DNA from 2 places in the Paralabilibaculum antarcticum genome. Region 2 is predicted to be linked to the other one. Evidence: riboswitches for the same ligand, from Rfam matches in the RefSeq annotation. Region 2 holds a riboswitch; the other holds the start of a gene.
The links. A riboswitch is a leader RNA that binds a small molecule or an ion and turns the genes downstream of it on or off. The one in region 2 is predicted to bind cobalamin.
Positions count from the first base shown of each region.

Region 1: linked by a shared signal. The riboswitch ahead of cobA (uroporphyrinogen-III C-methyltransferase) and the one ahead of L3049_RS16620 (TonB-dependent receptor plug domain-containing protein) in region 2 are both predicted to bind cobalamin.

Region 1 is NZ_JAKJSC010000005.1:187,815-193,174, reverse strand. Features, by position in the region: gene cobJ (precorrin-3B C(17)-methyltransferase) at 1-1,025, opposite strand, end outside; gene cobI (precorrin-2 C(20)-methyltransferase) at 1,032-1,736, opposite strand; gene L3049_RS17190 (sirohydrochlorin chelatase) at 1,761-2,627, opposite strand; gene cobA (uroporphyrinogen-III C-methyltransferase) at 2,630-3,406, opposite strand; cobalamin riboswitch at 3,759-3,959, opposite strand; gene L3049_RS17180 (hypothetical protein) at 4,208-4,780, shown strand; gene L3049_RS17175 (AMP-binding protein) at 4,824-5,360, opposite strand, start outside.
Region 2 is NZ_JAKJSC010000005.1:44,501-49,860, reverse strand. Features, by position in the region: gene L3049_RS16625 (YncE family protein) at 1-683, opposite strand, end outside; gene L3049_RS16620 (TonB-dependent receptor plug domain-containing protein) at 694-2,604, opposite strand; cobalamin riboswitch at 2,692-2,899, opposite strand; gene L3049_RS16615 (TonB-dependent receptor plug domain-containing protein) at 3,050-5,203, opposite strand.

The DNA.
Region 1 (5,360 bases), 140 kb from region 2:
ACGCCCATTCGCTCGCAAGCTTTCTTTCGGATTCCTGACTGAACCATTGTTACATCAGTAATGATTACACCACCTTTTTGAAGGTATTCATTCAGTTTTGGAGCCGCATTGTTCTGTACTTTTAGGATCTTAGCCAATTCAAAATCAGCAGATGTATGAATACAGTGTAACATCATCCATTTTGTTTCCAATGGCAAATCCATTCCTTTCAATTCAGCAGCAATGGTTCGGAAGCTTTCCTGCATAATCAATGGACCAGGTCTTCCATTTTGTTCCTCTTTGCTATAATATCCGCGTGGCGTGATAAAACGATCTCCTGAAATGTAAGACTGTGAATTACCGATAATTACAATTGAAAACATGTCAACCATTTCGGGATCAAAATCACGTAAGTTTGTTAAGGTAATTTGTTCTTCAGAGCGAGCTACCTGACGTACAATAGCAACCGGAGTGGTCTCTTCTCGTCCTTCTAAAAACAGTTCTTTTAAACGATACAACTGCCAATATCTCTTCTTGCTTTTCGGATTGTAAATGGCTGTAACAAAATCACCCATTACTGCAGCTTTAATACGCTTTTCGATTAGGGTATAGCTGGTTAATAAATCCGATAAGGACAGAATGACCAAATCGTGACTTAAAGGAGCGCCTAATTTTGCCGCTGCTGCTTGAAATGCCGAAATACCTGGTACAACTTTTAGCTCAACCTTCGATTCTGTTTTTTCTGCCATTTCGAAAACAAGCGATGCCATTCCATAAATTCCAGCATCTCCAGAACTAATTACCACAACATCTTTTCCTTGTTCTGCAAATTCGAATGCTTTTTCAGCTCTCTCCACTTCCTGACGCATTCCAGTATCCATGCATTCAGTTCCTTCTTTCAGAAATGATTCTATGAACTGAAAGTAGTATTTGTATCCGATCACAATATCGGCTTCTCTGATTGCATCAATTGCAGGATTCAAAAACATCTCAGGACTTCCTGGCCCTAAGCCTGCAACAGTTATCTTCCCTAATATATTTGGCATGATTTTTTATTTATTTCCGTAAAATATGATAATGGCGAAATATGGAATTTTTCGATCCTTCAAATTGTCCATATCGGTGCAGGTAAACTGCTTTTCTGTTCCTAAGTATTCCCCATAAAAGAACTGTAGTTTACTTTCTGCAATAAAGTCCTTGATCCAATCTCGAACTTTAGAAATTTTCATTAAAACAACCGTTTGATTTTGCTCCAAAAGAGATTTCAACTCTTCCTTATTTTCCAAATCAGGCGCAACCAAAAGCTTGTCGTTTTGAGTTACCAAAGGCAATCTCCCAGCCGATCCTCCTAGTATGAAAGCAGGAACTCCAGGAATCATATCAAAATCGATACTGTTAGCTTTAAAATCATCTAACAAGTAAGCAAATGTGCTAAAGAAAGAGATGTCGCCTTCGCTAACAACTGCAACCTGCTTTCCTTCTTTCACATCTTGCTGTACCTTTAAAAACAGGTCTGCATATGCTTTTTCTGCATGCGATCGATCTTTGCTCATCGGCACCGTAATCGGTACAAATTTGCACTCCTCAACATCCAGTTGTTTCAAAATCACCAAAGAGAAACTATCCTGATTTCCTTTCGATGTTTGCGTTGCCGGATAATATATTTTCTCCGCTTTCTTAAGACAATTCAAGGCTTTAACTGTAATCAATTCCGGATCTCCGGGACCTAAAGCCACTCCAAACACTTTTCCGCTCATATCTAACTATTCTCTCTGTTCTTATTAATGATGGTGATGTCCATGATCATGACTATGTCCGTGGCAATGATCGTGATCGTGATGGTGGTGATGTGGCTCAACTCCAGTTAAATCTGTCGATGCAATCAAATCTACTTTACCATCTAAGACCTCTTGCAACCTTGTATTTAAGATCTCAAACAAACCATCTGTATCACCTAATAAGGGTGCAATTGCAATGTTCTTATCCGGATTTTCCTTCACAAAAACATCCATTGTTTCATATGCTCTATCCATGTAAACACCAGGGAAAAACACGAAAGGCAGCATTACAATATTTTTAAAAGGCAAAACTTTCATCCATTCCAATACCGAAGGCAAAGCAGGATAAGTCATGCTACTCGTATAGGCATTAATTGAAAAAGGATACTTTTGTTTCTCCTGAATCAAACGGGTCATTTTTGCCAAATCACCATTTGCTTCGGCTTTTGAAGCTCCAATACCTAATCCCAGAAATGCTGTTTCCTCAACATTCCAGTTTTTGTCTTTTAGTGTCTCCTCAAGAAGCTTTACACTATAATCAACCATTTCATGGCAAGTTCCAATGTAATTTGCTAGCTGAATTTTCACATCATATTTTTCCTGAAAGCTATTTAGAGCATAAGGAATGTCTCTTTGAATGTGAACACCAGTAAATAGAAATACCGGTACAGCTATAATCTCCTTAACTCCTTTCTCAAGCAAGCGCTTCACGCCAGTTTCAAAATTAGGTTCCGAAAGTTCTAAAAAGCCAAGTTCCACCTCATAATCGGTAGTTTGAGCAGCATATTTCATTGCAAATTCCTGAAAAGCTTTTGCTCCTCTTTCTTTACGGGTACCGTGCCCACAGATTAAAATTCCTTTTTTGCTCATAACTATTCTATTTCTGATTCAGCCATTTGATTGATTAGTGGTGATAATTGTTCCGAGTAAGCCACAACCTCACCAACAATAAATATTGCTGGTGGTTTAAAATTGTGTTCCTCCATCATTTGAACAATCGTCCCAAGTGTTCCCTTAAGAACTTCCTGTTCTGGTAATGTTCCCCAACGAATCATGGCTACTGGAGTTTCTGGGTTTTTCCCACAGGCCATCAAGTTTCTTACAATTCTTGGGGCTTGTGTTACGCCCATATAAAACACAAGAGTATCAATTCCTGTTGCGATTTTGTCCCAATAAATCTCCGTTTTGTGATTTGCACATTGGTGACCAGTAAAGAAAGCCACTGATGAAGCTACATTTCGCAATGTAACCGGAATACCTGCGGCTCCTGGAACAGCTACTCCAGCAGTGATTCCAGGAATTACCTCAAACTCAATATCGTGTTCTTTCAAGCCTAAAATCTCTTCTGCACCTCGCCCAAAAACAAATGGATCTCCGCCTTTCAATCGAGCAATCTTTTTCCCTGCCAATCCATACTCAATCAACATTTTATTAATATCTTCCTGTGGGTAAGTATGTTGTCGGTTCTTTTTTCCAACATAAACAATCTCACAACCCTCTTTACAATAGTCTAGCAATTGCTTATTTACCAAATAGTCATAGAGTACCACTTCAGCATTTTCAATAGCTCGAATAGCTTTTAGTGTAATTAATTCCGGATCACCTGGTCCAGCTCCAACGATACTTACTTTTCCTCTTTCACGCATCATATTATCTCGAATTTCAAGCTTGCAAACGGAGGTTTGCCTTAAATTTGGGGTATATCAATTCTTACCTGTTGAAATCAACAAGTAGAATTATTGGATTCTAATTTTTTGAATTGCTTTCCGAAACAAGACTATGTTTTCACAATAATTGCTTGCGTCAACTTGTTTGTCGAAATTATTTTTATTGGTAAACCAGCACAATTTATTGGAATACAAAATGAGCGGAGCGCTCTTTGTTCCTGGTTTATTTTTGCAAAGTTGGCTCTTTTTGTAAGAACCAAAAACAGCATGCCCCGCAGGCATGAATACATCATATCTCATCATAATCTCACTTTTAGTCCCGAAAGTATCGATTAAACATATTTGTTATTAGGCAGGTCTTCTGACTTTCTCCCTCTTGTTGCGCCTTCCCATATCTTCCATAAGATACAGTGGCATTGTGCAACAGAGTTTGGTATAGAGATTACAGCTGCGGGTACAGTTCCGGATTCAAACCGGATTCCCTCTTTAATAGATGATCAAGAGATCTACTATTGCCAAATCACGTAACAAATGTATCAATTTAAATTTAAGATCCGCACGAGCTATCCTATATGGAATCCTTCCACAAAAACCATCAAACCAATACAACCTGAATATCAAACAATTAAAAATAACAACATCAAGTACATCTGTCTAAAAACATAAATAAAACTTCCATAACATCTAATCACAAGCGCAAACAAGTAAACCATATAAAAATTCTATAAAATTTCTACCTCAACATAATAATCTCTATATTTATAAAAACTAAAGCCTAAAATCATGAGTAAAGTAAGATTGGAAATTGATGGAATACGGATCTATCGCCCTAAAAGAAGTTGGAAATTATACTTTGTAATCATCGCTGACCATCCTACCGAAAATGATAAAATGATGGTCACTACCATTCCTCAGGAACCATTCAAATTGAGTAAGCGTCACGACAACGAATACTTTTTTGATACGGACCAATCTGGATCCGAAGGATTGTATATTTTGAGTAGGGAAATGCCAGAAGATCGAGAATTAAACGTGCATATCTATCTACGACATACAAGAAAAGCACAAAGAGATTTAGGCGAAATATTGAAAGAAATTGAAACAGGGATCGCTGGCGACGCTTTTGGCATTGTTACAGATCTTGTTGGCGCTGCAACAGTTCCTTGGTTGGTTATTTCCAAAAAGGCTGTCTCATTAGTTGGTAAGATTTTAAAAGACATTCCAGATCGAGATTTTGGTTTTATCAGTGCTTTTGAACGCTTTGGGCCAGAATTCGAAAAACAAACCGAAATTGATCGTGAAAAAGAATTTACTGGAGATGCGTCTTTAATTTACAGTTGGTCTCTGGATGAATAAGAAGACATAAAAAAAGGCTGATGAAAATCAGCCTTTTGTTTATCTAATAGTATAGAAAGCGTTTGATTTTATGAGTTGCAGTTTTTTGAAAAGGATCAACCTGAGCAATGACCATTTGCACTTGTGAGAACTTATTTACTCTGGAATTAACGTATTCGTGAAGCTCCTGCATTAAATCATCAATTTGCTGATCCACATAGTTTTCAACATCTTTCCTAATTGTTTTATATTGTTGCTCCAGTTCTTCATAATTAAAATGAACCATGGCAACTAGTTTTCCTTTTTTCTCAACTACAACTGATTCTACCACATGCTTGAAGTTGTTAATAACAGATTCAATTTCTTCAGGGTAGATATTTTCACCACTAGCACCAACAATCATATTCTTTAATCGACTTTCGATATAGAGATAATTGTTTTTATCCATTTTTGCTAAGTCTCCTGTCTTAAACCAGCCATCTTCAGTTAAAACCTCTTTCGTTTTTTCTGGATCTTTATAATAGCCTAGCATTACATTATCCCCTTTAGCCCATATTTCTCCCACCTGAGTAACAGGATCGGGATTATTAATTTTCAATTC
Region 2 (5,360 bases):
GAACAATAAACCCAAAGATCCCCATTGGTATCTTTTACCATATCTTTAGGACATGACTTAACGGTAATTGTTTTTACAACTTCATCGGTATCAAGATCTATTACAGAAACTGTATTATCGTCATTAGACCATCCACCACTGTTTGCTACATATAATTTATTTCCTGAAACAATCATTTTTTCGGGTCCCGCACCAACAGTAATTTCTTTTGTTTTTGTCATTGTATTTAAATCAATAACAAAAACTTCATTATTTTGCTTTACTTGATTTGGATAAGTTCCTGTAACCCCATTTCCATTCGACACATATGCTTTACCATCTGCAAAAGCAATTTCACGAGGATATGAAAAGCCTTCAATTGTTGCATAATGCTTAAAATCCACAGCTGTAACAACTTCAACATAACCAGCTCCACTTCCTGTAGTTACAACAATAAATGCATATTCATCATTCATCGCCAGAGATTGAGGATACTGACCTAATGCGATACTATTAACTGATGCAAAATAATTTAAAGTAACATTATCATCTTTATCAATTAAACTAATTGACCCGTTTGTGCTTCCTTCATTTAATACAAAATTTCCTTTTAATTGAGGAATTTCATTATCATCACTAGAACATGATACAAACAACACACTTGCAACTAACAATCCTAATGCAAGATTCAAAACCTTTTTCATAGCTAATTAATTAAAAAATTACATTCACCCCAAAATAATAAGCTCTGCCAGGCATAGGGTAAAACCTAACAATTTCATATGATTCATCCAACAGGTTTTCTACTCGACCAGTTAGTTTAATATTTGCAAATTTGGTATTGAAACGATACCCTCCGTTAATATCTACCAATAAATTTCCGTCTACCTGATCACCTTCCCAAGTATTGGTATTTGAACGTAAAGTCCCCAACACGCCAACATCCCATTTACCAAATAAATAATCAGAAGAAAATTTGACGATATGATGCGGACGATAGGCTAGCGTTTCCTTATACTCAACACTTTCCTTATCATTATTGTACGCATCGTTATAGGCATATTTTAATGAAGTTCGTAGACTATTACTCTTGACCTTCATAAGATGAGTTGCCTCAATATCAACACCTTGAAGTACTGTTTTACCAATATTGATCGGTTTCCAAAGCGTTCCTGATACGGGTTGCCATGCAATTAAATCATCATTAAGAGCCTTATACGCATTTACATCAATGGTAATATCACCATACAATGCCTTCCGTTGAAGCATTATCAAACCTAATTCGTAATTCCATCCATTCTCTGATTTTAAATCCACATTTCCAGAATTATTCCAGTAACGTTCATTAAATGTTGGTCTTCTATAGTGAGTCGATGCCTTAGCTCTAATATCAATAATATTAGGAAAAAGATGAATCAACGAACTAAAAGAATACATTTCGGGTGGGTTAACCTCCGAATTCCATTCCTTTCCATAGGTGAATATAAATGTTCCGATTAAGGGTGTATATTTGGCAGCTAAAGATAAACGCGATTCATTTTCATGAATATTACCTTGGTAATTATTTGTAATTCCTTTTAACCAATTGTACTTTCCATTAACATCAACACTCCAATTATCGGAGAAATAATATCTAAAGTTGACATCATTTAGCCAGCGCTTCGATTCTATTTCTGAAAATATTTTATATCCTGTATTCGTAGCACTTCCCCTATCGGTATACTTCAAATAATCTGATAAATATGCAGATTTCGCTTCCATACGAAATTTACCAATCAATTTTTTCCAGCCAACGTAAGCTTTAAACGACGAATCTCTTTGTTTTTGAAAGCTAATAGGAGCTCCAATTCCCATTAAACCGCCAATATTCTTTTCTTTAACCTGATACCATACACCTAAATCAATATAATTTTCTTTGATTTTTAGATGTAGGTCTTGAATTGTCCCATATGCCCTGTTTTCATTATTATTTAGTCGCTCGGTTGGCGATCCAAAATCATGAAAATCAGTGTATGAAAAATCATTCTTTCCATATTGAAAAAATGCTTGTCCCGAATAAGAAATCCACTTATCGGAATATTTCCCAAAGATTTTTGTTTTTGTATTTGAGTAGCTACCTACTTCCGACATCAATCCTAATGAAGATTTCTTCTTCCAATCGGGATGATTAGACAACTCAATAGCTCCTCCTAAAGTTCCGGAACCATACAAAGAACCAACAGCTCCGTACACCACTTGAACCTGATCAAAAGAACCAGCGTTTATTAAAGATACATCAGCAGATCCTGTTGTTAAAGAATTAACAGGAATTCCATTCCAATTAACAGAAGTATGTGTACCTGATGCTCCTCGCATTCCAACGGTAGCGAGTGCTCCATACGCACCATTTGATGAGATATTTACTAAAGATGTTTTTTGAAGAAGACCAGATAAGTCCTTCCCACTATACCTTTTTATTAAAGTAGAATCAATTAGCACTTTTTTCTCTGTAGTCGAAAAGTGATTTAATTTAGGCGCAACAATATCAATGGATTCAATCTGAATCGTATCCACACCAAGCTTTTGCCCAAAACTACACAAGCTTATAAAGCTTCCTAACAACACAAATAAAAACTTCAACTTCATCTAATATTTGATAAAGAAGAAAATACAAGGATAGAACAATAGAAATAAAATCTTCGATCGTCTTCCAAACACCTTCTCCGAATGTTTTGAAAATCAAGTTAGCATTGGCAGGTCTTCTGACTTACTCAACTTTTTCCGCCTTCCCATTCGATTATATCAAACAGTGGCATTGTGGTGAAAAAGCTTTCTTCTGAGCTTACAGCTACGGGAACAGCTCCGGACTTTCACCGGATTCCCTTTTCATCTCTATCTGACAAAAATCAGATTCACGAGAACCAATTATTTTGCAAATATAGATAAAAAAAATCAAAATGAGACTTACTAATCTCTTATTTAAAACCTATTTTAAAACACACTGTATATCAACACACAACAAACTATAAATCATAAAAAAAAGGGACATCCCATAATTGGAACATCCCCTTTTAACTGAATAAAATTCTTTTTAAAATCGATAACTAAATTTGGCAGTAATAGCTCTTCCTGGCATATTATAACCATCCTTTTCAGTATAATTCTCATCTAATAAGTTGGCTAGCGTCAATCCTAATGTGTATTTTTCATTAAATGAATAACTTGCAGAAAAATCAAACACATAAGATACAGGATGGCGTAACAAAGCTTTATTAAGTACATCTGGTCTAACTTCCTTTGCATTGTAAACAATTGGCGCTTTACTTACCGTTGGCCAATTTGAATAATCAGCTACATACATGTAATTGTTCTCGTATCGATGTCCAATATAGCGACCACTTAAACGGGTTGAAAAACCTTTCAAATTATCGAATTCAACTCCAAATGTTGCAGTATTGTCACGCACATATCGCATTTCTCCTGTTTGAGTAAGACCTGTAGCATCTTTATAAGTTACATCAGCATCAAAAAGATGAGTGTAATTCAAATATACACGCAAAGAATAATCGTAGTCTTGCACAGCCCCAAAATCATACGATGCTACGATCTCTAAACCATCCATTTCAGACTTCATTGCATTGATGTAGGTTATATCACCATTCTGCAAACTGCTTCTCACAATCTTATCTTTATGGTAGGTGTTGAAATAAGTCAAATCAAAATTAATTCCTTTTTTGAAATTTTTAAAAGCAAATCCCACATCAACAGTATTTGATTTTTCCGGGTTCAAATCTGCATTTCCAATTGTTTTTACTGTACCTCTTTGATAGAAACCAGCTACCTGATATGCCTTAGGAGCTAAAAAAGCATCTCCCCAACTAGAATGTACTGACAGATCTTTAGTCAACTGATACTTCACACCAATGTTTTTAGTAAAAACCCAATAATCTTCAGAGCTTTTATCGTTCGCCAACAATTTGTCTGCTTCCAGTTCAAATTTTATCATATCTCCCCTTGCACCTACTGACAAATCAAGTTTTTCATTCAAAAATTTAAAATGAGTTTGTCCGAAAATTCCAGTAGCAATATTATTGTAATCTGGTTGATAAGGAGCTTCTAATACACCTGCAGTATCGAAATTAGAACTTTCATATTTCTGAGTTTTATTATCAATCCCCAAGGCAACAGAATGCACATCAAAGGCATAGGTATCATATAACTGAAATCCATAATTTTTGTAATCACTCTCAAAATCGCCATAACCATCCGAACCAACATCTACCGTTTTGTTGTCTTCATCTGAATAAAATGGAGAAAAGGTAATTTTATGATTCCCAATACTTCCCAAAACATCAAATCCAGCGGTATACCGTTCAATATCTTTTGAATCCATACCTTCTGTATGCCAGAAATTACCAGGTGTTTCAATACCGTTCCCAGCATAATAGCCTCCATTTAGATTAAGTTTCCAATTTTCGGCTAGTTTAACCCCCACACGAGCATCAAAATTTGATGTCTGAAACTGAGTATTTTCCATTCTTCCGCCATAAGTAGATGGATCCAAAATCGATTTTGCATACTCCTCATCATAAAGGTTACGATCTCCAGTTTTGTAATCCTTATCCTGACTTTGTATAGCGTAACTTAGATCAAAATCCAATGCATCGGATAGTGAACCACCGATATTGAAATTTGCTTTCGAACTTGCAAAACTACCATACTCAAAAGTAACTTTGCCAGATAATTCGCCCGTGCTGTTTTTGGTCACGATATTAATCACACCAGCCATTGCATCAGAACCATACTGAGCTGAAAAAGGCCCTCTCAAAACTTCAACCCGCTCAACATTTGCAAGATCGATACTAGCAATATTTTCAGTTCCTGCAGGTTTTCCGTTCACTAAAATACTAGTATACTTTACCGATGGAGATGGTGTAAAACCGCGCATACTAACAACAGCCGATACACCAGGATATTGCAGTATATCAATTGCCACAGCATTTTTCAACAAACCTGCAACATCACTAGCAGGAGATGCTTCGATCATTCTTTTGGTAATAACCTCAACCTTTTGAGGCAGATCCTTGATTTTCGAGTTCACACGTGAAGCGTTTATCTTCACTTCTGATAGGTTTAGATGTTTCACAACCCCTTTATCATCTGTTGGGTTTGGAACTTCATCAGCTTTTACTGCAGAATTTAATAGTGATAGCAATGCAAAAGCCGTTAAAAATGTTCTTTTCATGTCTTTAAGATTAAATGAAAATAAGTTTAACTAATGCAATGCAGACAGGGAGCGAAAAGAAAATTTAGAACATGACATAGAGGACCAGTTATGACAAAGCAATCCCTATTATCGATATTGATAAAGTTTTCGTTCACTTGCTCTTTTTCCCGAAAGC